DNA from 3 places in the Rhizobium sp. NZLR10 genome. Region 2 is predicted to be linked to each of the others. Evidence: predicted binding sites of a transcription regulator. Region 2 holds the regulator's gene; each other region holds the start of a gene.

Evidence for each region. The regulator PhoB, encoded in region 2, activates phosphate uptake and scavenging genes when phosphate is short. The targets are predictions, from matches to a motif close to TGTCATNNANCTGTCAT.
Region 1: phnC (phosphonate ABC transporter ATP-binding protein) is a predicted target of PhoB. The motif match lies at 2,816-2,832, and genes of this name have one in related genera.
Region 3: HJB82_RS26310 (UDP-2,3-diacylglucosamine diphosphatase) is a predicted target of PhoB. The motif match lies at 2,558-2,574, and genes of this name have one in related genera.

The regions. Positions count from the first base shown of each region.
Region 1 is NZ_JABDWE010000018.1:108,610-113,552, reverse strand. Features, by position in the region: gene HJB82_RS24325 (alpha-D-ribose 1-methylphosphonate 5-phosphate C-P-lyase PhnJ) at 1-595, shown strand, start outside; gene phnK (phosphonate C-P lyase system protein PhnK) at 592-1,368, shown strand; gene phnL (phosphonate C-P lyase system protein PhnL) at 1,449-2,156, shown strand; gene HJB82_RS24310 (DapH/DapD/GlmU-related protein) at 2,153-2,770, shown strand; gene phnC (phosphonate ABC transporter ATP-binding protein) at 2,899-3,744, shown strand; gene phnD (phosphonate ABC transporter substrate-binding protein) at 3,831-4,736, shown strand; gene phnE (phosphonate ABC transporter, permease protein PhnE) at 4,802-4,943, shown strand, end outside.
Region 2 is NZ_JABDWE010000032.1:14,709-19,651, reverse strand. Features, by position in the region: gene pstA (phosphate ABC transporter permease PstA) at 1-1,310, shown strand, start outside; gene pstB (phosphate ABC transporter ATP-binding protein PstB) at 1,326-2,141, shown strand; gene phoU (phosphate signaling complex protein PhoU) at 2,186-2,899, shown strand; gene phoB (phosphate regulon transcriptional regulator PhoB) at 3,032-3,715, shown strand; gene HJB82_RS30890 (GcrA family cell cycle regulator) at 3,893-4,426, opposite strand; gene HJB82_RS30885 (aspartate aminotransferase family protein) at 4,850-4,943, shown strand, end outside.
Region 3 is NZ_JABDWE010000021.1:21,080-26,022, forward strand. Features, by position in the region: gene HJB82_RS26300 (efflux RND transporter permease subunit) at 1-1,618, shown strand, start outside; gene HJB82_RS26305 (histidine phosphatase family protein) at 1,712-2,461, opposite strand; gene HJB82_RS26310 (UDP-2,3-diacylglucosamine diphosphatase) at 2,606-3,448, shown strand; gene HJB82_RS26315 (MFS transporter) at 3,647-4,864, shown strand; gene dgcA (N-acetyl-D-Glu racemase DgcA) at 4,816-4,943, opposite strand, start outside.

The DNA of each region.
Region 1 (4,943 bases), on a different contig from region 2:
GACGACGCGCACAGGCGAGGCGACGATCATCCAGACGCGCCACCGCATTCCGGAAGAGAAGCTCGGGCCCGGCCAGGTGCTCGTTTACCAGGTGCCTATCCCCGAGCCGCTGCGTTTCCTCGAACCGCGCGAGACCGAGACGCGCAAGATGCATGCTCTCGAGGAATACGGCCTGATGCATGTGAAGCTCTACGAGGATATCGCCCATAACGGCCGCATCTCCAAGACCTATGCCTATCCGGTGAAGGTACACGGCCGTTACGTCATGGACCCGTCGCCGACGCCGAAATTCGACAATCCGAAGATGCATATGTCGGACGCGCTGCAGCTTTTCGGCGCGGGACGCGAGAAGCGCATCTATGCGGTTCCGCCCTATACCGACGTCGTCAGCCTGGATTTCGATGACTATCCCTTCGACATCCAGCGCTTCGACAAGCCCTGCGCCCTTTGCGGTGCCGAGGATGTCTATCTGGACGAGGTGGTTCTCGACGACAAGGGCGGGCGCATGTTCGTCTGCTCCGACACCGATCACTGCGAAGACCGCCGCGCCCATGGGCATGCCGGCGAGATGTTGGCCCGGGAGGCTGCAGAATGAGCGATATCCCGCTTCTCAAAGTCCATGACGTTTCGAAATTTTACGGCAACCGGATCGGCTGCCGCGACGTCTCCTTCGATCTCTGGCCGGGCGAAGTGCTCGCCATCGTCGGCGAGTCCGGCTCCGGCAAGACGACACTGCTGAACTGCCTCTCCACCCGGCTGCTGCCGAGCACTGGCAGCGTCGAATACCACATGCGCGACGGCAGCTACCGCGACCTCTACCGCATGAACGAGGCCGAGCGGCGTTTCCTGATGCGCACCGACTGGGGCTTCGTGCACCAGAATCCGGCCGACGGCCTGCGCATGACCGTCTCCGCCGGCGCCAATGTCGGCGAACGGCTGATGGCGATCGGCGACCGGCACTATGGCACGATCCGCGCTTCGGCGATCGATTGGCTGGAGCGCGTCGAGATCGACGCCGACCGCATCGACGACCAGCCGCGCGCCTTTTCCGGCGGCATGCGCCAGCGCCTGCAGATCGCCCGCAACCTCGTCACCGGCCCGCGCCTCGTCTTCATGGACGAACCCACGGGCGGCCTCGACGTCTCGGTGCAGGCACGCCTGCTCGATCTGGTGCGCGGCCTCGTTAACGATCTCGGCCTGTCGGCGATCATCGTCACCCACGATCTCGCCGTCGCCCGCCTGCTCTCACACCGGATGATGGTGATGAAGGACGGCTACGTCATCGAACACGGGCTCACCGACCGGGTGCTCGACGACCCGCGCGAACCCTACACGCAACTGCTCGTCTCCTCGATCCTGCAGGTCTGAGCAATTCAAGACTTTACAGCGTCCTTGCGCGTCTTTTCAGGGCCCGGCGCTGTAAATCCGAAACCAGGAAAGAAGACATCATGCCAACGCCCCTCGTCGTTTCCGAAGTCTCGAAAAGCTTCACCATGCACCTGCGCGACGGCATCAGGCTGCCCGTCGTTTCCAATGTCGCCTTCTCGGTCGCCTCAGGCGAATGCGTCGTGCTCGGCGGCCCATCGGGCGTCGGCAAGAGCTCGCTGCTCAAGATGATCTACGGCAATTATGCCGTCGACACTGGCCAGATCCTCATACGCCACGACGGGCGCATCGTCGACCTCGCCGCCGCCGATCCGCGCACCGTGCTCAACGTGCGGCGCCACACGCTCGGCTATGTCAGCCAGTTCCTGCGCACAGTACCGCGCGTCGCGGCGGTCGATGTGGTTGCCGAACCGCTTGTGGCGCGCGGCGAAGACGCCGCCACGGCACGGGAAAAGGCGGGCGCCCTGCTTGCCAGGCTCAACCTGCCGGAAGCGCTCTGGCAACTTCCACCCGCCACCTTCTCCGGCGGCGAGCAGCAGCGCGTCAACATCGCCCGCGGCTTCATCACCGAGCACACGATCCTGCTTCTCGACGAACCCACAGCCTCGCTCGATGCCAAAAACCGTGCCGTCGTCGTCGGCATGATCGAGGAGAAGAAGAAGGCGGGTGTCGCGCTTCTCGGCATTTTCCACGACGAGGAAGTGCGCGAGGCGGTCGCCGACCGCATCCTCGACGTCCAGCTGTTCTCGCCTGGAAAGATCGCCGCATGAGCCGCAAGCTTGGCATCGAGCCCTATGTGCATGAGACGGCATCCGTCAGCGACTCCACCTTCGGGCGCTATACGGAGGTCTCCGAGCGCTGCCGCATCAGCGAGGCCACGTTCGGCGACTATTCCTACATCATGCAGGATGGCTCAGTCTGGTGCGCAACGATCGGCAAGTTCGTCAATATTGCCGCCGCCGTGCGCATCAACGCCACCAATCATCCGACCTGGCGGGCGACGCTGCATCATTTCACCTATCGTGCCGCCGACTACTGGCCGGACGGCGACATGGAAACCGATTTCTTCGCCTGGCGGCGGGCAAACCGCGTGACGATCGGCAACGATGTCTGGATCGGCCATGGGGCGACCATCCTGCCCGGCGTCACCGTCGGCAACGGCGCGGTGATCGGCGCCGGTGCGGTGGTATCGAAGGATGTCGCTCCCTACGCGATCGTCGGCGGCGTGCCGGCCAAACCAATCCGCGAACGCTTTCCAAGAGAGATCGGCGAACGGATGGACAGGCTTTCCTGGTGGGATTGGGAGCACGACCGGCTGCGCCAGGCGCTGGAGGATTTCCGCAACCTGAGCGCGGAAGATTTCCTGTTCCGCTACGGTGGTTAAACCGCCGATATAGATGCGCAACAAGCGCGGGGATATGTGACAGGACTTACACAAATATGACATGGGAGGTTCATCAAGCGGGACTAATGCGATGCTGACCAAGGCCTGGAGTGCAAAGGGAAAGCATGATGTTCGAGCTGAAGAATGTCACACGTCGTTTCGGAAAAAAGCTCGCCGTCGATTCCGTCACGCTCGACATTCCTCAGGGCCAGATGGTCGGCATCATCGGCCGATCCGGCGCCGGCAAGTCGACGCTCTTGCGCATGATCAACCGGCTGCAGGAACCGAGCTCCGGCTCCATTCATTTCGCCGGCGTCGAGGTCTCCGGGCTTCGCGGCCGGGCGTTGCGCAACTGGCAACGCGATTGCGCGATGATCTTCCAGCAGTTCAACCTGGTGCCGCGCCTCGACGTTCTGACCAATGTCATGCTCGGCCGCCTCAACCACCGCTCGACGCTTCTGAGCCTGCTCAACATCTTCACCCGCGAGGAACGTGTGCATGCCATCGCTGCGCTCGAACGCCTCGGCATCGAGCAGACGGCGTTGCAGGCATCCGGCACGCTTTCCGGCGGCCAGCAGCAGCGCGTGGCGATTGCGCGAGCGCTGATGCAGAACCCGAAGATGGTTCTCGCCGACGAGCCGATCGCCTCGCTCGATCCGCTGAATGCCAAGATCGTCATGGATGCGCTGCGCGATATCAACGAGCGCGAGGGCATCACCGTCATCACCAACCTTCACACGCTCGACACCGCCCGCAACTATTGTGAGCGCATCGTCGGCATGGCCAGCGGCCGCGTCGTCTTCGACGGCAAGGCCTCGGAACTGACCGCCGAGGCAGTGAAGGCAATCTACGGAACGGACAAGGATGGCGCCGGCATCGACGAAACGATGACCTCGACATCCATCAATATCGCTCCCGAGCGGGCAGACAATCAATCCGCCGGCGCCCAACCGCTGGCGCTGGCCGGTCTCTGAGCGAGGCGGCCGCGATCGCGCGCCCGCGTCAAGGGCACACTTCTTCGTAACGGAAGACCGGGGGCACCGGTCAATAGGAGAGACACATGTTGAAGAAAGCACTCTTTGCGGCAACGGCGCTCTTCGCGCTCGCCGGCGCCGCCAACGCGGCAGATCTCAAGGAATTCCGCATCGGCATTCTCGGCGGCGAAAACGAAACCGACCGCCTGCGCAACTATGCCTGCCTTGCCGACCACCTGAAGCAGGAATTCGGCTTCGAGAAGGTGTCGCTGTTCCCCGCCGCCGACTATGACGGCGTTATCCAGGGCCTGCTCGGCGGCACGCTCGACTTCGCCGAACTCGGCGCTTCCGGCTACGCAGCCATTTACATCAAGGACGAGAAAGCTGTTACGCCGATCCTGACGACGCAGCAGAAGGACGGCTCGACGGGTTACTACTCGGTCGGTCTCGCCCTGAAGTCCTCCGGCATTAAGAACATCAAGGACGCCAAGGGCAAGAGGCTCGGCTACGCCGATCCAGATTCCACCTCCGGCTATCTCGTGCCGCTGACGCAGATCCCCAAGGACACGGGCATGCCGAACGACAAGTTCTTCGCCTCGACGCAGTTCAACGGCGGCCACGAGAACAACCTGCTTGCCGCTTATGACGGCAAGGTCGACGTTGCCGTCGACGACTCGTCGGGCATCGGCGAATTCAAGGACGGCTACACCTCCGGCACCTTCCGCAAGGAAGTCGACAAGGGCGCCGTCGATCCGAACAAGCTGGTTGAAGTATGGCGTTCGCCGCTGATCCCGAACGGCCCCCTCGTCGTTCGCAACGCCCTCGGCCAGGACTGGCAGACGAAGCTTGCAGCCTTCTTCACGGCTCTGCCGGAGAAGGATCACAAGTGCTTCGCGGCTGTCGAAGGCGGCGACTACAAGGGTTACGCCCCGGTCAAGCACGACTTCTACAACGCCGTCGTCGAAGTCCGCAAAGCTGCCATCGGCGGCTGATCGGTTTCTGGAATGCGGGGCGGCCGGAAACGGCCGCCCTTTATCTTTGATCGGGCGAGGCGTCCATGACTATTGCCGATACACAGCCGCACATGCAGAGCACGCAGGAGATCGGCACCGCCTGGGAGCGGATGGTCGCCAAGCGCCGCTTCTACACTATCCTCGGCCTGGTTATCTTGATTGCGGCCTTCGTCAGTTCCGTCCGCT
Region 2 (4,943 bases):
TTGTTTCTCCCGCCGGGATAACCGTTTCCAAGGCGCCCACGCGCCGCGATATCGGCATCAAGCGCCGCTACGCCGCCGAACGCCGGTTCCAGGCCTATGGCATCGCCGCCATCTCCTTCGGCCTCATCTTCCTGTTCATCCTGCTGTGGACGGTGATCGGCAAAGGCTACACCGCCTTTCAGCAGACGGCGATCACCCTGCCGATCGAATTTTCCGAGAAGACGATCGACCCCAGCAATAAGCGTGCGACCGATGCTTCGGTGCTGATCGCCGCCAACTACCCGGTTCTCCTGCGCGACGCGATCGTCAAGCAGCTGAACGTCAATGCCGCAAGCCGTCCCGACGTGCGCGATGCATCCGCCATGCTCTCCAAGGGTGCGCCGGTCCAACTGCGCGACATGGTCGTCGCCGACCCGTCGATCATCGGCAAGACGGTCAATGTCACCGTGCTCGCCGACGCCAATGTCGACAGCGCCAACAAGGGCCAGATCGACCTGTCGGTCGATGAGAAGAACCGCAAGGTCAACGACAAGCAGGTTGGCTGGATGAACGAGCTGAAGGCGAGCGGCGCTCTCCACAAGCAGTTCAACACCGGCCTCTTCGTCAACGGCAATTCCAGCCGTCCGGAGGCCGCAGGCCTTGGCGTCGCCCTCATCGGCTCGCTCTACCTGATGCTGATCGTGCTGGTGCTCGCTCTGCCGATCGGCGTTGCCGCCTCGATCTATCTCGAGGAGTTTGCGCCGAAGAACAAGCTGACCGATCTGATCGAGGTCAACATCAACAACCTCGCCGCCGTGCCCTCGATCGTCTACGGTCTGCTCGGCCTTTCCGTCTTCATCAACTTCGTCGGCCTGCCGCGTTCGGCTTCGCTGGTTGGCGGCCTGGTGCTGACGTTGATGACCCTGCCGACGATCATCATTGCGACGCGCGCCGCACTGCGCGCCGTGCCGCCGTCGATCCGCGCTGCAGCCCTCGGCCTCGGCGCCTCGAAGATGCAGATGGTGTTCCACCATGTTCTGCCGCTCGCCATGCCCGGCATCCTCACCGGCACGATCATCGGCCTGGCGCATGCGCTCGGCGAAACCGCGCCGCTGCTGCTGATCGGCATGGTCGCCTTCGTCGCCAACGCGCCGACGACGCCGCTCGATCCCTCGACGGCTCTGCCCGTGCAGGTCTATATGTGGGCCAACGAGGCCGAACGTGCCTTCGTCGAGCGGACTTCGGGTGCCATCATCGTCCTGCTCCTGTTCCTGATCGTCATGAACATGGGCGCCATCCTCTTGCGTCGTCGCTTCGAGCGCCGCTGGTAAACGGAGTTACACATCATGAACATGTTGACGGAAGCTGCAGTTGAAAAAGCGCTGGATCAGAAGATGAGCAACGTCCCTTATAAGATGATCGGCAAGGATGTCTCGGTTTACTATGGCGAGAAGCGCGCGCTTTTCGATGTGAACCTGAACATCCGCGAAAACACCGTAACCGCGCTGATCGGCCCGTCCGGCTGCGGCAAGTCGACCTTCCTGCGGAGCCTAAACCGCATGAACGACACGATCGACGGCTGCCGGGTCACCGGCAAGATCACGCTTGATACCGACGATATCTATGATCCCGATATCGACGTCGTCGAACTTCGCGCCCGCGTCGGCATGGTCTTCCAGAAGCCGAACCCGTTCCCGAAGACGATCTATGAAAACGTCTCCTACGGCCCGCGCATCCATGGCCTTGCCAAGTCGAAGGCCGATCTCGACCAGATCGTCGAGACCAGCCTGCAGCGTGCCGGCCTCTGGAACGAGGTCAAGGACCGCGTGCATGAATCCGGCACCGGCCTGTCCGGCGGTCAGCAGCAGCGCCTCTGCATTGCCCGCGCCGTCGCCGTCAGCCCTGAAGTCATCCTGATGGACGAGCCCTGCTCGGCGCTCGACCCGATCGCCACCGCCAAGGTCGAGGAACTGATCCACGAACTGCGCGAGAACTACACGATCGTCATCGTCACCCACTCCATGCAGCAGGCCGCGCGCGTCTCGCAGCGCACCGCCATGTTCCACCTCGGCAATCTCGTCGAGGAGAACGACACCGACAAGATGTTCACCAATCCCGACGATCCGCGCACCCAGGACTACATCATGGGTCGCTTCGGTTGATTTTGGCGACACCAAGCCTTCCCGTTATTCGAGGATAAAGCCCCATGGCATCGACACATATTTTTTCTGCCTATGATGATGATCTGAAGTTCCTGTCCAGGCGGATTTCCGAAATGGGCGGCCTGGCCGAGCAGATGGTCAGCGAGGCCGTCCGGGCGCTCGTCAACGGCGATACCGCGCTGGCGCAGAAGGTCATCTCCGACGATGTGATCCTCGATCACGCCGAGCGAGAAATCGGCGACAAGGCGATCGTTACCATCGCCCGCCGTCAACCGATGGCCTCGGACCTGCGCGAAATCATGGGTTCGATCCGCATCGCCGCCGATCTCGAACGCGTCGGCGACCTCGGCAAGAACACCGCCAAGCGCGTCATCGCCGTGCAGAGCACCGGCGTTCCGCGCAAGCTCGCCCGCGGTCTCGAGCATCTGTCCGAGCTGGCGCTCGTCCAGCTCAAGGAAGTGCTCGACGTCTACACGACGCGCTCCGCCGACAAGGCCAATGCGATCCGTGAACGCGACAACGAGATCGACGCGATGTACACCTCGCTGTTCCGCGAGCTGCTGACCTACATGATGGAAGATCCGCGCAACATCACCAGCTGCACGCATCTGCTCTTCTGCGCCAAGAACATCGAGCGCATCGGCGACCACGCCACCAACATCGCCGAGACGATCTACTACATGGCGACCGGCGCACAGCCGGAAGGTGACCGTCCGAAAGACGACAGCGCCAACACCGTCGGCGCGGTCACGGAATAAAGCCCATACTAGCCGTTGCGTGCGCGCCCATCCGGGCGCGCAAAGAGGTCGCAGCCACCTTTCTGAATTTGCGCAGGATGCATTGCTTAAATCACCCCGGTTTAAGGAACATGCGCGAGGAGACCGACAGGCATGATCCCGAGAGTTGCAGTTGTTGAAGACGAGGAAGCCTTGAGCGTGCTTCTTCGCTACAATCTCGAAGCGGAAGGCTTCGAGGTCGATACTATCCTTCGTGGCGACGAAGCCGAAATCAGGCTTCAGGAGCGCACGCCCGACCTGCTCATCCTCGATTGGATGCTGCCCGGCGTCTCCGGCATCGAACTCTGCCGGCGCCTGCGCATGCGGCCGGAAACCGAACGTCTGCCGATCATCATGCTGACGGCGCGCGGCGAAGAGAGCGAGCGCGTCCGCGGACTGTCGACCGGGGCCGACGATTACGTCGTCAAGCCGTTCTCGACCCCGGAGCTCGTTGCCCGCGTCAAGGCGATGCTACGCCGCGCCCGTCCCGAGGTGCTGTCGACGGTGCTGAAATGCGGCGATATCGAACTCGACCGCGAAACCCATCGCGTCCATCGCAAAAGCCGCGAAGTCCGCCTCGGCCCCACCGAATTCCGCCTGCTGGAATTCCTGATGTCGTCGCCGAGCCGGGTCTTCTCCCGCTCGCAGCTTCTCGACGGCGTCTGGGGCCACGATATCTATGTCGACGAACGCACCGTCGACGTCCATGTCGGCCGCCTGCGCAAGGCGCTGAACTTCTCCAACATGCAAGACGTCATCCGCACCGTCCGCGGCGCCGGCTATTCGATGGAAGCCTGAGGGGTTTCCGATAAAGTCGAGCAAGCTCTGCCCCTCACCCTAACCCGACCGGGGTCGAGCCACTCGTCTCGACCCCGGTCGGTGCCGGCAGGCGGATGAGGGGCAGCCACACCCAACGTACTCACATAAAAAAACGGGCCTTCCAGCCCGTTTTTGCATGTCGACAATGTCACCCGTTCAGCTCGCCCGCGCTGCCGCCCGGCGGCGTTCGTTGACGGGCTGGTAGGCGAGTTTCTGGTGATAGCCGCAATAGGGTGAATTGTCGGGGGACTCGCAGCCGCAGAAGTGGAAGTCATCCTTCAGCGGATCGCCGACCGGCCACTTGCAAGTGCGTTCGGTCAGTTCCGTCAGGCCGAGGCGGCGGGAGATCGGCACGACCACGTTGCCTTTCGGCACGTATTCCATTTCCTCGACCGTTTCGATCTCGATCTCTTCCTTCAGCATCGTTGCGCCCTGCTGGCGGGTAACGGTGCGGGTGGTGATCCGAGAGGCGAAGTTCGGCGCGCGCGGCGCCGATGTATTGCGTTTCGGCGTTCGGGCCGTGGCGGCCGTGCCGCCGGCCTTGGCGCGGCCCGGAAGGCTCAGGCGGTGCACCTTGCCGATTACAGCGTTTCTGCTGACACCGCCAAGTTGCGCCGCGATCTGGCTGGCGCTCAGTCCTTCGGCCCAAAGCTTCTTGAGTTTCTCGACCCGCTCGTCTGTCCAGTTCATGCCCTGTCTCCACCTTCTGCGTTGGTGATGGCAGAATCCCTCACCGTTGCCTCGGAAGCTCCGAAACAAGAAACGCTTGATCAATTTTGGTGACTAGTTCCGCCGCATGCAGTCTAGTAATTGAACTTTAACCTAGTGTGAGCGTGACTCCGTGACAAGAGTCGCATGAATCCGGATGAATCGAATTCGGAGTTTTCCCCAACTTGCTGCCCCAGCGTGTCATTTCTGCAATAAAGCCTGTTGAAGGTCGAAAACACCGCTGTACAACCTTGCTGCATGCGCTAAGGGCGCAGTTTTGTTGACATTGCAGCGCGAAAAGGAAATAGTACCGCTGGCCGCCGCAAGGCGGCATTTTTAATTTTTCGGGCCTGGTTTTCTTAGCCGGAGTCCGTTGCTTGATAACTCTGATCGGGAGACCGCGCCATGGCTGAAGCCGCGCCGCTTTATGACACCTACTCTCGTGCCCCGCTGCGGTTCGAGCGAGGCGAGGGCGTGTGGCTGATCACCGAAAGCGGCG
Region 3 (4,943 bases), on a different contig from region 2:
GTTCAACCGAAAGTTCGAACGGCTGACCGGCAGGTACGCCCGCGCCGTCGAGGGACTGGCCAAGCGCTCCTGGCGGGTCATGGCGGTCTATGTCGCGGTCGTCGTCGGTCTCGGCTATCTCTTCGTCAACCTGCCGAGCAGTTTCGTGCCGGACGAGGACCAGGGCTTCCTGATCGTCGACGTGCAGGGGCCGCCCGAGGCGAGCCGTAACCGCACGGTCGCCTCGCTCGAAAGCATCGAGGCGATCTTCAAGAAGGAGCCGGCGGTTGCCAACGTCGTGGCGATCCAGGGCTTCAGCTTTTCGGGGCAGGGGCCGAATGCCGCCCTGGTGTTCGTTACCCTGAAGGACTGGGCCGAGCGTGGCGCGGGCAATTCGGTGCAGGAGATCTCCAACCGCGTCAATATGCAGCTGTTTGCGTTGAAGGATGCGACTTCCTTCGCATTGTCGCCGCCGCCGATCGAAGGCTTCGGCACGACCAACGGCTTCACCTTCCGCCTTCAGGATCGCGGGGCAAAGGGCCAGGCGGCACTGACCGAGGCGGCAGGAATGCTGCTCGGCAAGGCATCTGAGAACCCCATCATCGCCGGTATCCGGCCGGAGGGCATGCCTGATTCGGCTCAGCTGGTGCTCGTCATCGATCGCGAAAAGGCCAATACCTTCGGCGTCGCCTTCGCCGACATCAACAGCACGATCACCGCCAATCTCGGTTCGAGCTACGTCAACGACTTCCCGAATTCCGGCCGCATGCAGCGCGTCATCGTGCAGGCACAGGACAAGAGCAGGCTTCAGGCCGAAGACCTGATGAAACTCAACGTCCGCAATGCGAGCGGCGGCATGGTGCCGCTCTCATCCTTCGCGGTCGCCGAGTGGCAGAAGGGGCCGGCGCAGATCGTCGGTTACAACGGCTATCCCTCTGTTCGCATTTCGGGCGCTCCGGCGCCGGGATATTCATCGGGCGCGGCGATTACCGAAATGGAACGGCTGGCCTCCGAGCTTCCCGACGGCTTCGGCTTCGAATGGACCGGCCAGTCGCTGGAGGAGCTCAAATCGGGATCGCAGGCGCCCTTCCTGTTCGGTCTCAGCATCCTTTTCGTCTTCCTGCTGCTATCGGGGCTATACGAGAGCTGGTCGATCCCGTTGTCGGTGATGCTGGTCGTGCCGCTTGGGGTCATCGGCTGCGTGCTCGCGGTAATGAGCCGCGACATGTCCAACGACATCTACTTCAAGGTCGGCCTGATCGCGATCATCGGTCTGTCGGCGAAGAACGCCATCCTGATCGTCGAATTCGCCAAGGACGGCTTTGCCGAGGGAAAATCGCTGATGGATGCCGCGATCGAAGGCGCTCGGCTGCGCTTCCGGCCGATCATCATGACCTCGCTCGCCTTTACATTGGGCGTGGTGCCGCTGGCAATCGCCACCGGCCCAAGTGCGGCCAGCCAGAATGCGATCGGCACCGGCGTGCTGGGAGGCATGGTCTCGGCGACGGTGCTGGCGATCTTCTTCGTTCCCGTCTTCTTCGTCTTCGTGCTGCGTCTCTTGAGGACGAAGCGGCCGGAGACTGTGAACGAGGAGGCACCGGCCGGGCAGGAACCGGCAACGGTGACGTCGCCGACATAGGGTGACCAGTCACCCGAGGTGAAGGTTCACCCGAGGCGACGAATAACCTGAGGTGAGGAGTTGGCGGGTTGCCTTGTGTAATCCGCCAGAAACCTATCCACCGGGCTTCGGCGTGATCGTCACGTCGGCGCCATAGGCATCGCGCAGTTCACTTTCCTGTCCCGGCTGCCGGTCGGCCGCCTGGTGCAGCAGGGTCGACACGTATCCTTGCGAGCGCGTCCCCTCGATCAACGTGATATCGGCATTTCCAGGATTGTCGGAACGCTCGAACCATTCGACGGGGCGGTGCAGAAAATTCATTTCGACCGCCCGGTTGGTGACGCCATGGCCGACGATCACGACGTTGTGGCTGCTATTTTCAGCGTCGCGCATGACGGTCTGAAGGAAAAGGCGGACACGCTGGGCCACATCCGCCCGGCTCTCGCCATCTGGCGGCCGCGCGTAGAACTTGCCGCTGTTGCTGCGCAGTCTCGCCCATTTTTCGAATTCCTCGGGAAATTTCTGCTTCTGTTCGGCATGGTCATAGATTTCGGTGAACAGACCGAAATCCTGCTCGCGCAGCAGGTAATCCTCCCGGATTTCGCCGACATAGCTTTCCGGCAGGGCTGTAAGCAAGGCATCCTTGCTTTGCCGTGTTCTGAGGAATGGCGAGTACCAGATCTGCAGCTTGCCGAAATCCGCGCCCGGCAGTGTCTTCAAATAGGAGGCGATCGCGCCGCCGGCTTCCACCGCTTGGCGGTGACCCCACTCAGTCAGCGGCACATTGTGATCGCCGAATTGCCGATAGGCCTGTTCGTTGAGGTTGCCGAGAGATTCGCCGTGGCGAACGAGAAAGAGACGCATCAGCCATCCCGCAATGTCGGATCTGGAATCGCCTTCATCATGAACGCGCTCGATGGAGAGGGCAATATTGCCGGCGCGCAGGGCTTTTCCCCAGTCTGTCATCTTCCTGAAACACGAGTCTGGTTTTGGAAGGCTAGATGAAAGATGGGGCATGAGCGACAGCTCGTGATAGACATGATGGAACCCAGACATTTCCGAACGCTCTTCATTTCCGATGTCCATCTCGGCTCGAAGGCCGCGAAGGCCGATTTCCTTTTGGATTTCCTGCGCCACCACGAGGCCGATACGATCGTGCTCGTCGGCGACATCGTCGACGGCTGGCGCCTGAAGCGCAGCTGGTACTGGCCGCAGGTCTGCAACGATGTCGTCCAGAAGCTGCTGCGCAAGGCCCGCAAGGGCACACGCGTCGTCTATATCCCCGGCAATCACGACGAATTCCTGCGCGACTTCCCGGGAATGCATTTCGGCGGCATCGAGGTCGTCGACCGCATGATGCATGATGGCGCCGACGGCAAAAAATACCTGATTTTGCACGGCGACGAGTTCGATGTGGTCGTCCGCAACGCACGCCTGCTCGCCTATCTCGGCGACTGGGCCTACGATACTGCTATCCGCATCAACATCCTCCTGGCGGCAGTGCGCCGACGCCTCGGCATGCCTTACTGGTCGTTCTCGGCCTGGGCGAAGCTGCAGGTCAAGCATGCCGTCAACTTCATCGGCGAGTTCGAGCGCGTCGTGACAGAGGAAGCCCGCAAAAGCGGCGCCGACGGCGTGATCTGCGGACACATCCATCATGCCATCATCCAGGACATGGACGGCATCCGCTACATCAATACGGGCGATTGGGTGGAAAGCTGCACGGCGGTGGCCGAGCACGACGACGGCACGTTCGAACTGATCACCTGGCGGGCGCTTGCCAGCAGTGTGCCGGCGCTTGCCGCCATCGAAATGCATGACCAGGGCGAGTTCGCCCCGCAGGCCGCGTGATTTGGGGGGCGCCTGATTTGAGGGCCGTCTGATTTTTGGGGCCGGCGTATCAGCGCCGCGCGCTCCAGGAGTTTAGCCGTTACCGTCAGGCGACAGGCACTATTTATTTTCTAAAACGTTTCAGTAGGGCTATTTCTCGCAATGGTCGCCTCCAGGGTGGTGTGTTAGGACAACGATCAGTTTCCTTCAGGTCCACCGATGATTCCCGCTCAACATTCCCCGAGTGAGGGAGCGCCTCCGCGCTTCCGGCTGCTCAGCGCGCTTTCCTATTGCGCGCCACTGCTCGTCAACGGCATCGTTCTGCCGTTCTTTCCGATGTGGCTCGCAACCCACAGCTTCAGCGACCACGAGATCGGCGTTATCCTTGCCATACCGATGGTGGTTCGCGTGTTGGTGGCGCCTGTTGTCGCCATGATCGCCGACCGTTTGAAGGAGCGCGCCGACGTGCTGCTCTGGTCGGGCAGCCTGTCGCTGCTGACGGCGATCGCGCTCTTCTGGACGACGACCTTCTGGCCGGTGACGATCGTCTATGCACTGCAGGGCGCCACTTTCGCGCCCTATGTGCCCGTCGTCGAATCGATCGTCATCTCGGGCGTGCGCCGCTGGGGCCTCGATTACGGGTCAATGCGCGTCTGGGGTTCGATTGCCTTCATCGTCTCGACGCTGGTCGGTGGCCAGCTGATCAGCCGGTGGGGCGGCGGGATGGTGCTTGATATCATGGTGTTCGGCTTTGCCATGACCGTGGTGATGGCGATCTTCTGCCCGCGCATCGGGCCGACGCGTCGGCGTGGCCAGCCGATCAACATTCCGGCCGCCACCGGCAGCGGGTTGCGCGAGCCGCACTTGCTGCTGCTGCTGATCGGTGTCGCCATTCAGCAGTCCAGCCATGCGGTGCTCAACGCCTTTTCATCGATCTACTGGCATCATCTCGGCTTTTCCGGCACTGAGGTCGGCCTGCTCTGGAGCGTCGGCGTCGCTTCCGAAGTGACGGTGTTCTTCCTGTCGAAGCGTCTCAACCGGCGCTTCGACGCCTGGACCCTGATCCGCTTCGGCTGCGCGGTCAGCGTCTGCCGCTGGATACTGTTTCCGATGAATACCGGCTTTGCCGGTTTTTTCCTGCTGCAATGTTTCCACGGCTTCACCTATGCCTTCGTGCATACCGGGGTGCAGCGGCGGATCATGGCGACGGTGCAGGAGACGCAGGAATCCTCGGCGCAAGGCGCCTACTTCTTCTATGTCGGCATGGCAATGGCGCTGATGACGCTGGCGTCGGGTTATCTCTATGCCTGGCTCGGCGTCGTCAGCTATTACGTTATGGCGCTGGTGGCGTTCTCCGGCCTCGGCTTGGTCATCTCGGCCTACTACCTTCAGCCCCAAAACGTGCTTTCGGGCGGAAAGACCAGGGAAGCGGCGTAGCGCAGGCCGGGTTCGCGATCGCGGGCAAGCAGCAGCGGACCGTCGAGATCGACGAAATCGGCATTCTGGGCGAGCAGTG